2 regions of the Cellulosimicrobium sp. KWT-B genome follow, and region 2 is predicted to be linked to the other one. Evidence: riboswitches for the same ligand, from Rfam matches in the RefSeq annotation. Region 2 holds a riboswitch; the other holds the start of a gene.
The links. A riboswitch is a leader RNA that binds a small molecule or an ion and turns the genes downstream of it on or off. The one in region 2 is predicted to bind S-adenosylmethionine.

Region 1: another riboswitch for S-adenosylmethionine. It lies ahead of B9L22_RS08735 (methylenetetrahydrofolate reductase); the one in region 2 lies ahead of B9L22_RS03705 (aminotransferase class V-fold PLP-dependent enzyme).

Annotation. Positions count from the first base shown of each region.
Region 1 is NZ_NEDO01000002.1:570,334-575,091, reverse strand. It holds gene metE (5-methyltetrahydropteroyltriglutamate--homocysteine S-methyltransferase) at 1-1,635, opposite strand, end outside; gene B9L22_RS08735 (methylenetetrahydrofolate reductase) at 1,668-2,729, opposite strand; SAM riboswitch class I at 2,735-2,837, opposite strand; gene B9L22_RS08730 (cation acetate symporter) at 2,927-4,450, opposite strand; gene B9L22_RS08725 (hypothetical protein) at 4,447-4,758, opposite strand, start outside.
Region 2 is NZ_NEDO01000001.1:853,677-858,434, forward strand. It holds gene B9L22_RS03690 (GNAT family N-acetyltransferase) at 1-400, opposite strand, end outside; gene B9L22_RS03695 (CsbD family protein) at 493-666, shown strand; gene B9L22_RS03700 (GNAT family N-acetyltransferase) at 796-1,443, opposite strand; gene B9L22_RS03705 (aminotransferase class V-fold PLP-dependent enzyme) at 1,556-2,989, opposite strand; SAM riboswitch class IV at 3,023-3,138, opposite strand; gene B9L22_RS03710 (hypothetical protein) at 3,184-3,795, opposite strand; gene B9L22_RS03715 (rhodanese-like domain-containing protein) at 4,048-4,539, shown strand; gene B9L22_RS03720 (O-succinylhomoserine sulfhydrylase) at 4,536-4,758, shown strand, end outside.

The DNA.
Region 1 (4,758 bases), on a different contig from region 2:
CTCCTGGATCGCGACGACGCGCGCGATCTCCTCACGCATCGCGGTCGTGTAGTCCGCGTCCGACAGCTCGCCCTTCGTCCACAGCGCGCGGGCGCGGCGGATCTCCGGCGTCTGCGGGAACGAGCCGATCGTCGTCGTGGGCAGCGGCGGCAGGTTCAGGCGCTCCTGCTGCGCGGCCGCACGCTCGGCGTAGTCACCGCGCGCGAAGTCCGCGTCGGTCAGCGCGGCCGCACGCTCGCGCACCGCGGGCACGACGACGCCGCTCGCCTCCGCGCGCGACGCCACCGCCGCGCGGGACGCCTCGATCTCCTCCGCGACGGCGTCGCGACCCTCGGTCAGCGCGCGGGCGAGCGTCGCGACCTCGCCGACCTTCTGGTCCGCGAACGCGAGCCAGTCGCGCAGGCGCGGGTCGAGCGTCGTGCCCGACGCCGTGCCGGGCTCGGCGAACGTCTCGTCCTCGACGTCGTGCGGCACGTGCAGCAGCGACGTCGACGTGCCGACGGCGACCGCGCCCGCACCGAGGCTGCGCGCGGCGGTCAGCGTGTCGAGCTTTGCCGAGAGGTCGGCGCGCCACACGTTGTGCCCGTCGATCGCGCCGACGACGAGCGTCTTCGTCAGGAGGTCGTCGTAGGGCGAGTCCGGAAGGTCCGCACGGACGGCGTCGATCGCGATCGCTTCGACGTCCGTGCCCGCGAGGGTCGCCAGGAAGTCGAAGGTCGCGCCGTCGCCGTCCGGCGACGTCTCCAGCCCGCCGAACGGCGTGGCGACGAGGATCGCGGGCCGCGCGTCCTGCGCCGAACCAGGGGTTGCCGCCGGGTTTGCGGACGAGGCCGCCGAAGACCCCGGGCTCGGCACCGGGCGGAGGTCGGTCGCGAGGGCGCGGTACGCGGACCCCACGGCGGCGGCGAGCTCGGTGAACGGCACGTCGACCGAGTCGGTGACGAGGATCGGCTCGTCGAGCTGGACCCACGGCGCCCCCGCCGCGGCGAGCGCGCGCAGCAGGTCGGCGTAGGCGGCGACGACGTCGTCGAGGCGGTCGAGCGGCGAGTACCCGGCGGGCGCGTCGTCCGCGGCCTTGGACAGCGCCAGGAACGTCACCGGCCCGACGACGACGGGCCGCGTCACGACGCCGGCTTCCTTCGCCTCGACGAACTCGCGCACGACGCGGTCGTCGACGAAGCGGATCGGGGTGTCCGGGCCGATCTCGGGGACCAGGTAGTGGTAGTTCGTGTCGAACCACTTGGTCATCTCGAGCGGGGCGTCGTCCCCCTGGCCGCGCGCCACGGTGAAGTAGCCCGCGAGGTCGAGGCGGCCCGCGTCGTCGGTCAGCGGCGCGAACCGCGACGGGACCGCCCCGAGGGCCGCGGCGACGTCGAGCACCTGGTCGTAGAAGGAGAACGAGCCGGGGACGGACGCGTCGTCGGCGCCGAGGCCGAGGTCGACGAGCCGGCGCACGGTCGCGAGGCGCAGCTCGCGGGCCGTGGCCTCGAGCTCCTCGGCCGAGGTCTTGCCGGCCCAGAACGCCTCGACGGCCTTCTTCAGCTCGCGGCGGCGACCGATGCGCGGGTAGCCGAGCACGGTGCCGGCGGGGAAGCCGACCGGGTTCTGGGTAGGGGAGTGTACGGAAGTGGCCATGATCGAAACCTCTTGCTGGTCCGGAGGACCGGTCAGACGGGCGCGCCGTGCGTGGCGGCGCTCGTCGTGGGCAGGGAGGTGCCGGTGACCCACGGCCCGCTGGCCAGGTCCGGGACGAGCGGGGCGGCGGCGGCGCTGGCGCCGCCCCCGGTCCCGACCGACCCGCCGCCGAGGTGGACACCCTCGAGCAGGTCAAGAGCGGCGCGGTGCTTGTTGAACGTGTACACGTGCAGACCGGGCGTGCCCGCGTCGAGGACGCGCTGCGCGAGGTCGACCGAGTACGCGATCCCGTAGGCGTGCTGCGCCTCCGGGTCGGGCAGGGCGTCGAGCGCGTCCAGCAGGTGCTGGGGCGGGCGCACGCCCGTGAGCTCCTCGACGCGACGGAGCCGCGCGGGCTCCGTCGTGGGCAGCAGCCCGGCGAGGATGGGGATCGTCACGCCGGCCGCGCGGGCCTCGGCGACGAAGTCGGTGTACGACGACGCGTCGTAGAAGAGCTGCGTGATCGCGAAGCTCGCGCCGGCCTGCTGCTTCTGCCAGAGGCGGCGCACCTCCTGGGCGCGCGTCGTTCCGGCGGCGGGGTTGCCGTCGCAGAACGTCGCGACGGCGATCGTCAGCGGCCGGGCCGCGCCGCGCAGCGCGACGGCCGGGTCGGACGCGCAGCGCGACGCCTCGACCTCGCGCAGCAGGGCGACGAGCTCGGTCGACGACCGGACGCCGTCGGGTGCGGGCTGCCAGTCCGGCTGGTCGCGCGGCGGGTCGCCCCGCAGCGCGAGGAAGCTCCGCACGCCCTCGTCGAGGAAGTCGGTGATGACCGACTCCACGTCCTCGCGCGACGCCCCGACGCACGTGAGGTGCGCGATCGGCAGCACGGGCGTGCCCTGGAGCAGGCGTCCGACGACCTGGCGCGCGGTCGCGCGGTCGGTGCCTGCGGCGCCGTACGTCACGGACACGAAGTCGGGGTGCGTCGCGACGAGACGGCGTGCCGTCTCCCAGAACTTCGGGGCCGCGTCCGGTCGGCGCGGGGGCATGAGCTCGAACGACACCGTGGGTCGAGGACGGCCCGGACGGTGCGCGAAGGATGCCTCTGAGGTCATGCGTCACTCCATCGACCCTGGCGTTAGCACCTTTGTCCTCGGGAGGCTTCCGTCGGCGGGTTGCTGCGGTGTCGTCGAGCCAGGACTCTCGACCGCTCTGGATGGTTGCCACGATCCTACGACCCATCCGACATGCGGTCGAGAGCGCCCGCCAGGTGAGATGCGGAGGGTCGTCGGCGCTCCCGGTGCGACGAGTCTCAGGCCCGACGGCGCTCGGGCACGTGCAGACGGCGGAGGAACCGGTCGGTGCGCAGCGGCGGGCCGCGCCGGTCGAGGAGCGACACGACGACGACGGTCGCCGTCGCGAGCGGGATGGTCCAGGCGGCGGGCTGGGCGAGCAGGGCGCGCACGACGCCGGGGACGCCGTCGGCCGTGTCGCCGGACGGGCTCCCGTACCCCGCGGCGACGAGCGCGGACGACGCGAGCAGCGCCGTCGCGCACAGGACGGCGCCCACGACCATGCCCGCCACCGCGCCGCGCGCGGTGAGGCCGCGCCACCACACGCCGAGCAGGATCACGGGGGACAGGGCGGACGCGGCGAAGACGAACACCGTCCCGACGCTCGTCACGAGGCCCTGCGGGATGGTGACGAGCGCGAACGCGAGCGGGATGAGCGTGCACGCGACCGCCGACCAGCGGAAGGACCGCACGGTGCCGCCGAACAGGTCCTGGCTCACGACGCCCGCCAGCGCGACCACGAGCCCCGACGACGTCCCGAGGAACGCGGCGAACGCCCCGGCGACGACGAGCGCGGCGAGCAGCTCGCCGCCGAGCCCGGGCACGAGGCGGGTCGGCAGCGTGAGGACGACCGTGTCCGCGACGCCGGGCGCCGCGAGGTCGGGCGCGACGACCCGCGCCACGAGCCCGAGCGTGCTCGACACCATGTAGAACACGCTGATCATGACGAGCACGACGACGGTCGTGCGGCGAGCCGAGCCGCCGTCGGGCGAGGTGTAGAAGCGCACGAGGACGTGCGGCAGGCCGGTCGTGCCGAGCAGGAGGGCGAGCAGGAGCGAGACGGTCGCGTACGCGTCGAGGCCGCCCGGCCCGGCCTCGTGGGGGAACACGGCGCCGGGGTCGAACGTGACGACGGCGCCGCCAGGCTCGAACGCCCCGCCGAGCGCCATGAGCACGAAGACGAGCGGCACCGCGAGGGCGGTGAGCTTGACCCAGAACTGGAACGCCTGGACGAACGTGATGGAGCGCATCCCGCCCGCGGCGACGACGGCGCTCACCACGACCGCGATCCCCACCGAGCCGACCCACGGCGGCACCGCGGCCACGCTCGTGATGACGAGCGCCGCCCCGTGGAGCTGCGGCACCACGTAGAGCCACCCGATGACGAGCACGAGCACGCTCGTCACGCGGCGCGCGACCACGGAGTCGAGCCGGGCGTGCACGAAGTCGGGGATCGTGTACGCGCCGCTGCGCCGCAGGGGGCCCGCGACGAACAGCAGGACGAGCAGGTAGCCCGCCGCGTACCCCACGGGGAACCAGAACGCCTCCGCGCCGGACAGCAGCACGAGGCCGGAGAGCCCGAGGAACGTGCCCGCGGACAGGTACTCGCCGCTGATCGCCGACGCGTTCCAGACCGGCCGCACGGTGCGCGACGCGACGAAGAAGTCGCTCGTGGTGCGCGAGATCCGCAGGCCGTAGAACCCGATGAGGCCGGTCGCGAGCAGGAGCAGCGCGATCGCGACGAGGGGCAGCGCGCTGGTCACGGCGCACCGCTGTCGTCGGGGCCGGGCTCGTCGGGCCCGCCCGCGCCCTCGGCGAGCGCGCGGTACCGGCGCTCGTTGCGCGCCGCCGCGACCGCGAACACGACCGCGAACGCGACGATCACCGGGTAGAAGCCGTACGCGTGCACGAGCCACGGCAGCGGCACGCCGAGCAGCACGACGTCGTCCAGCGCGGGCACGCCGCTCATCGTCACCGTGAGCAGCGTGACGACCGCGAGGAACGACGCCACGCACGCCAGCCCGAGCCGGAGCTGGGCCCGCACGAGCCCGCGCGTGTAGGCGGTCGCGGC
Region 2 (4,758 bases):
CCCCGAGGTCCTCGAACGCGTGCCGCAGCAGGAGGTACTTGCACGCCGGGTTCGTCGTCCCGCCCCACCACTCGCGCGCGTAGAACGTGGACCCGAGCTCGATACGGCCCTGGGAGGGCACCCACTCGTAGAGCGACGTCGAGCCGCGGACCACGGCGTCGGCGGTCGCGCCGTCCCCACCGGGAGCGCTGGAGGCGCCCACGACCGCGAACGCGAGCCGGCCGGGCGCGGCGACCGCGTCACGCACGTAGCCCTCCATCGCCTCCGTACCGCGCGGGACGGCGCTGGACATGCCCGCCCAGATGCCGTCGTCGACGAGGGCGCCGAGCGCCGGCGCGTGGGTCGCGGCGAGCGGTTCGAGGCGGACGCCGAAGCCTTCGAGGACGGTCTCGTGCTGCACCCGCACATCCCACCACACCACCGGTGCCCCGACCGCGTGCGAACCCGGCCGACCGTGGTTACGGTCGAGAGGTACCGACGAGAGGAGCACCCATGGGACTCGGAGACAAGGCCAAGCACGCCGCCGAAGAGGCGGGTGGCAAGCTCAAGGAAGGCGCGGGCAAGCTCACGGACAACGAGCGGCTCGAGGCCGAGGGCCAGGGCGACCAGGCCAAGGCCAACGTCAAGCAGGCGGGCGACGACGTCAAGGACGCGTTCGACCGCTGACGTGCTCCACCGTTCTGCTCACGAGGGCCCCGCTCCGGCGGGGCCCTCGTGGCGTCTCCGGGACCGTTCGCCCGGGGCGCGACGACCGCGATGCGACGACCAGGACGCGACGACCGGGAGCCGCGGCGGTCAGGACGCGGCGAGCGGCCGGACGTCGGCCGACGGCGCCGGGGCGAGCACCGGGACGACGCGCGGGGCGGTGATCCGCGCGAGGAGACCCACCTCGACCCCGGGCCACTCGGGCGCGAGGATCGAGAACAGCACGGAGTCGGCGCGCGTCCCGTCGGGCGCGGTCCGGTGGCCGCGCATGACGCCCTCCTCGTGAGCACCGAGACGGCGCATGGCCCCGAGCGAGCGCTCGTTGCGCGTGTCGACGCGGAAGCCGACCCGGTGCACGTCCCACGTCTCGAACGCGTGGCGCAGCAGGAGCCACTTCGTCACGGGGTTGACGAGGCTCCCCCACGTGGAGCGCGCGTAGAACGTGCGGCCCACCTCGACGCGGCGGTCGACGAGCGACAGGTCGCGGAACGCGGTGCTGCCGAGCACGGCGCCGGACGCGCCGTCGGGGTCGACGGCGCGCACGACGAAGCCGGTGAGGTCCGGGGCCGCGCGGGTCGCGGCCACGAGATCGGCCATCCCCGCGACCCCGTAGGGCAGGGGGATGCTCATCCCTGACCACATCGCCTCGTCGACGAGGCCGGCCAGCGTCTCAGCGTGCTCCAGGGCCAGCGGTTCCAGCCGGAAACCGTGCCCCGAGAGGACGACGTCGTGCAGCACAGCGCATATCAGAGCACACGCGGAACACCGCGCCAAGAGGGTCCGGCGACGCGGTGGACAACGCTCGGCGACGCTTCGGTGAACGGCCTCCGCCGTCGGCCGCCGACGCCGGTCAGACGGCCGGTCCGCAGCCCGCCGCGTCGGCGAGAAATCCCGCCGCCGCGGTCGCGAACAGCCCTTCCAGACCGGACCCCGCGGGGACCGGGCGGGGGTCGTCCACGACGGCCCAGCAGCCGTCGACGACCTCGTACCGGGTCGTCGGGCCCTGCTCGACGTAGGCGCGCACGGCCTCGACGAGGCGCACGACGTCCGCGCCCGTCGTCCCGACGCCCACCGAGGCGCGGATCGCGCCCGCGTCGTAGCCGAGGCGCGCGAGCAGCGGGTGCGCGCAGAACCGGCCGTCGCGCACGCCGATGCCGTGCTCGGCCGAGAGGTAGGCGGCGACGAGGCCCGGGTCGTGGCCCTCGACGGCGAACGTCACGACACCGACCGGGTCGACGGCGTCGTCCCACACGCGCACGACCCGGACGCCCGGGACGGCCTCCAGGCCTGCGACGAGGGCCGCGCGGAGCGCCGCCTCGTGCGCGTGCAGGTCGGCCGGCTCGAGCGCGGCGAGCGCGTCGCACGCCGCCGCGAGCGCCGCGGCGCCCACCACGTTCGGCGAGCCGGCCTCGTGGCGCGCGGGCGCCGTCTGCCACTGCGTCCCGGTCACCGCGACCTGGCGCACGGCGCCGCCGCCCGCGAGGTAGGGGGTGCCCGCGTCGAGCCAGTCGCGCCGTCCGACGAGCGCCCCCGCGCCGAACGGCGCGTAGGTCTTGTGCCCCGAGAACGCGACGTAGTCGACGCCCGACGCGGCGAGCGAGAACCCGCGGTGCGGGACGAGCTGCGCGCCGTCGAGCACGACGCGCGCCCCGGCGTCGTGCGCGGCGCGGACGACCTCGACGACGGGCAGGGACTCGCCCGTGACGTTGGAGGCGCCGGTCACGGCGACGAGCGCGTACGGGAAGCGCGCGAGCTCGGTGCGCAGGCCCGAGAGCGTCTCCGCGACGGACGCGCCGCCCGCGAGGACCGTCGCGCCGCCGGCGCGCTGCCACGGCAGCAGGTTCGCGTGGTGCTCGACGTCGAGGACGAGCACGCGCCCGGGCGTGCCGTCCGGGTTCGCCGGGACGCAGCCCGCGAGCAGGTTGAGCGAGTCGGTCGTGTTGCGCGTGACGACCGTGACGTCGTCCTCGCGCGCGCCGACGAACGCGCCGATCGTGCGGCGCGACGCCTCGTAGAGCGCCGTGGAGACCTGCGAGAGGTAGCCCGCGCCGCGGTGCACGCTCGCGTAGAGCGGCAGCACCTCGGTCACGCGGTCCGCGACCGAGCGCAGCGCCGGGGCCGACGCCGCGACGTCGAGGTTGGCGTACGGGACGCTGCGGCCGTCGACGAGCGGGACGAGGGTGTCCCCGCCGACGACGGGCAGGAGCGCGGGCGCATCGGCGAGCGCCGCGAGGTCAGGGGCCGGGGCGTCGGTGGGACACGAGACGTCCGCGAGAGCAGTCATGGCACAGTCCTCCAGGGTCGTCCGGGGAGAACCTCCCCGCGCTTGCCGCCCGCCGGTCGGCGTGCGGCCTGGTCGTCACCCGGGGCACCCCGCCGCGAGAGGAGGGTTGCCGGCCAGCAAACCGGGGTTTCGCGCTGGCACTCATGACCTGCGGACCAGGATGTCCGCGCGGACGGCGGCGTGTCAACCGGTGGTCACGGCGTCTCGGATGGCGGGACGCAGTCCACCGGCGTCTCGAGGCGCCACCCCGACTCGTCGACCGCGAACGACTCGAGCACCTCCCCCGTGCCGGCGTCGAGCACGACGACCGAGTCGGCCGGCCACAGCGCCGGGTCGCCCGGCGGTGTCGCCGGCGGGCGCTGGAGGCGCACACCGCGCGTGTGGGCCTCGATCACCGCGCCCGTGCGGGTGCTCGCGAGCACGACCTCCGGGTGGGCGTCGGCGTAGGCGTCGCACGCCGCGCCGTTCCCGTCGGAGCTCCACCAGCCCTCGTACCCGCCGACCGTGTGATCGGCCAGGTCGACCGGCTCGCCCCGGTGCGCCGCGGCCCCGTCCGACGACGGCGGGGGCGGGTCGAGCCGCTCGGCGTCGGGTCGCTCGGCCTCCGGCCGCTCGGCCTCGGGTCGAACCGGGTGGACGGACGGCCGCTCCCCGGGCGTCCGCGCGGCATCGTCCCCGACAGACCCCACGCTCACGACGCCCTGCGGAGGCTCCTCCCCGCTGGACGCGGCCCACCACCAGGCGCCCGCCGCGACGACGACCGCCGCCACGCCCGCGCCTGCAGCGCGTGCTCGTCCCGTCCGCATCGACTCCCCCTGCCCGCCGGGACCCCCGCCCGGCCGCGCGGCCACGCTAGCGGAGCCACGCGGCGTCGGGCACCCCTCCACAGGCCGCTCCCCGAGACGGGCGTTCCGCACGTCGGACGCGTGGCGTACGATCCGAGCCAACCATCCGGAGCGGCCGAGTGACGTGGCACGTCGACGCCGCAGCAACCCCCCGGACCGCCTCGGCGGCCGGGCGCAGGGTGCTACTGCCACGATCGATGGAGGAGGACTCTCATGAGCGACCAGTCCGAGCAGGCGTCGGCACCCCGGCCGGCACCCCCCAAGGCACGTCCCGCCGTCGGCTACGCCGGCGACCTCACCCCGCAGCAGGCGTGGGACCTGCTCGCCCACGACGAGCGCGCCGTGCTCGTGGACGTCCGCACCGAGGGCGAGTGGCGCACCATCGGCGTGCCCGACGCCACGGAGCTCGGCCGCGACGTCCTGTTCGACGAGTGGGTGACCCCGGCGGGCCCCAACCCGCGGTTCCTCGACCGGCTCGTCGAGGCGGGCCTGACCCCCGGCGACGAGCGCCCCGTCGTGTTCCTGTGCCGCTCGGGCCAGCGGTCGATCGGCGCGGCGCGCGCGGCCACGGCCGCCGGGCTCGGGCCGTCGTACAACGTGCTCGAGGGCTTCGAGGGCGCCCAAGGGTTCTCGGGCCTGCGGGACGTCGAGGGCTGGAAGGTCCGCGGGCTGCCCACCACGACGTTCGACGAGGCCGCCCGGTGAGCGCGGTCGTGCCCGGCGGCTCCGGCCGCAAGCCCCTGCCCGCGAGCGCCCGCCCCGCGACGCTCGCCGTGCGCGGCGGCCACGCGCGCACCGAGTTCCAGGAGACGTCCGAGGCGCTGTTCCTCACGCAGGGCTACACGTACGACCGCGCGGCCGACGCCGAGGCGGCGTTCAAGGGAGAGCTCGACCGGTTCGTCTACTCGCGCTACGGCAACCCGA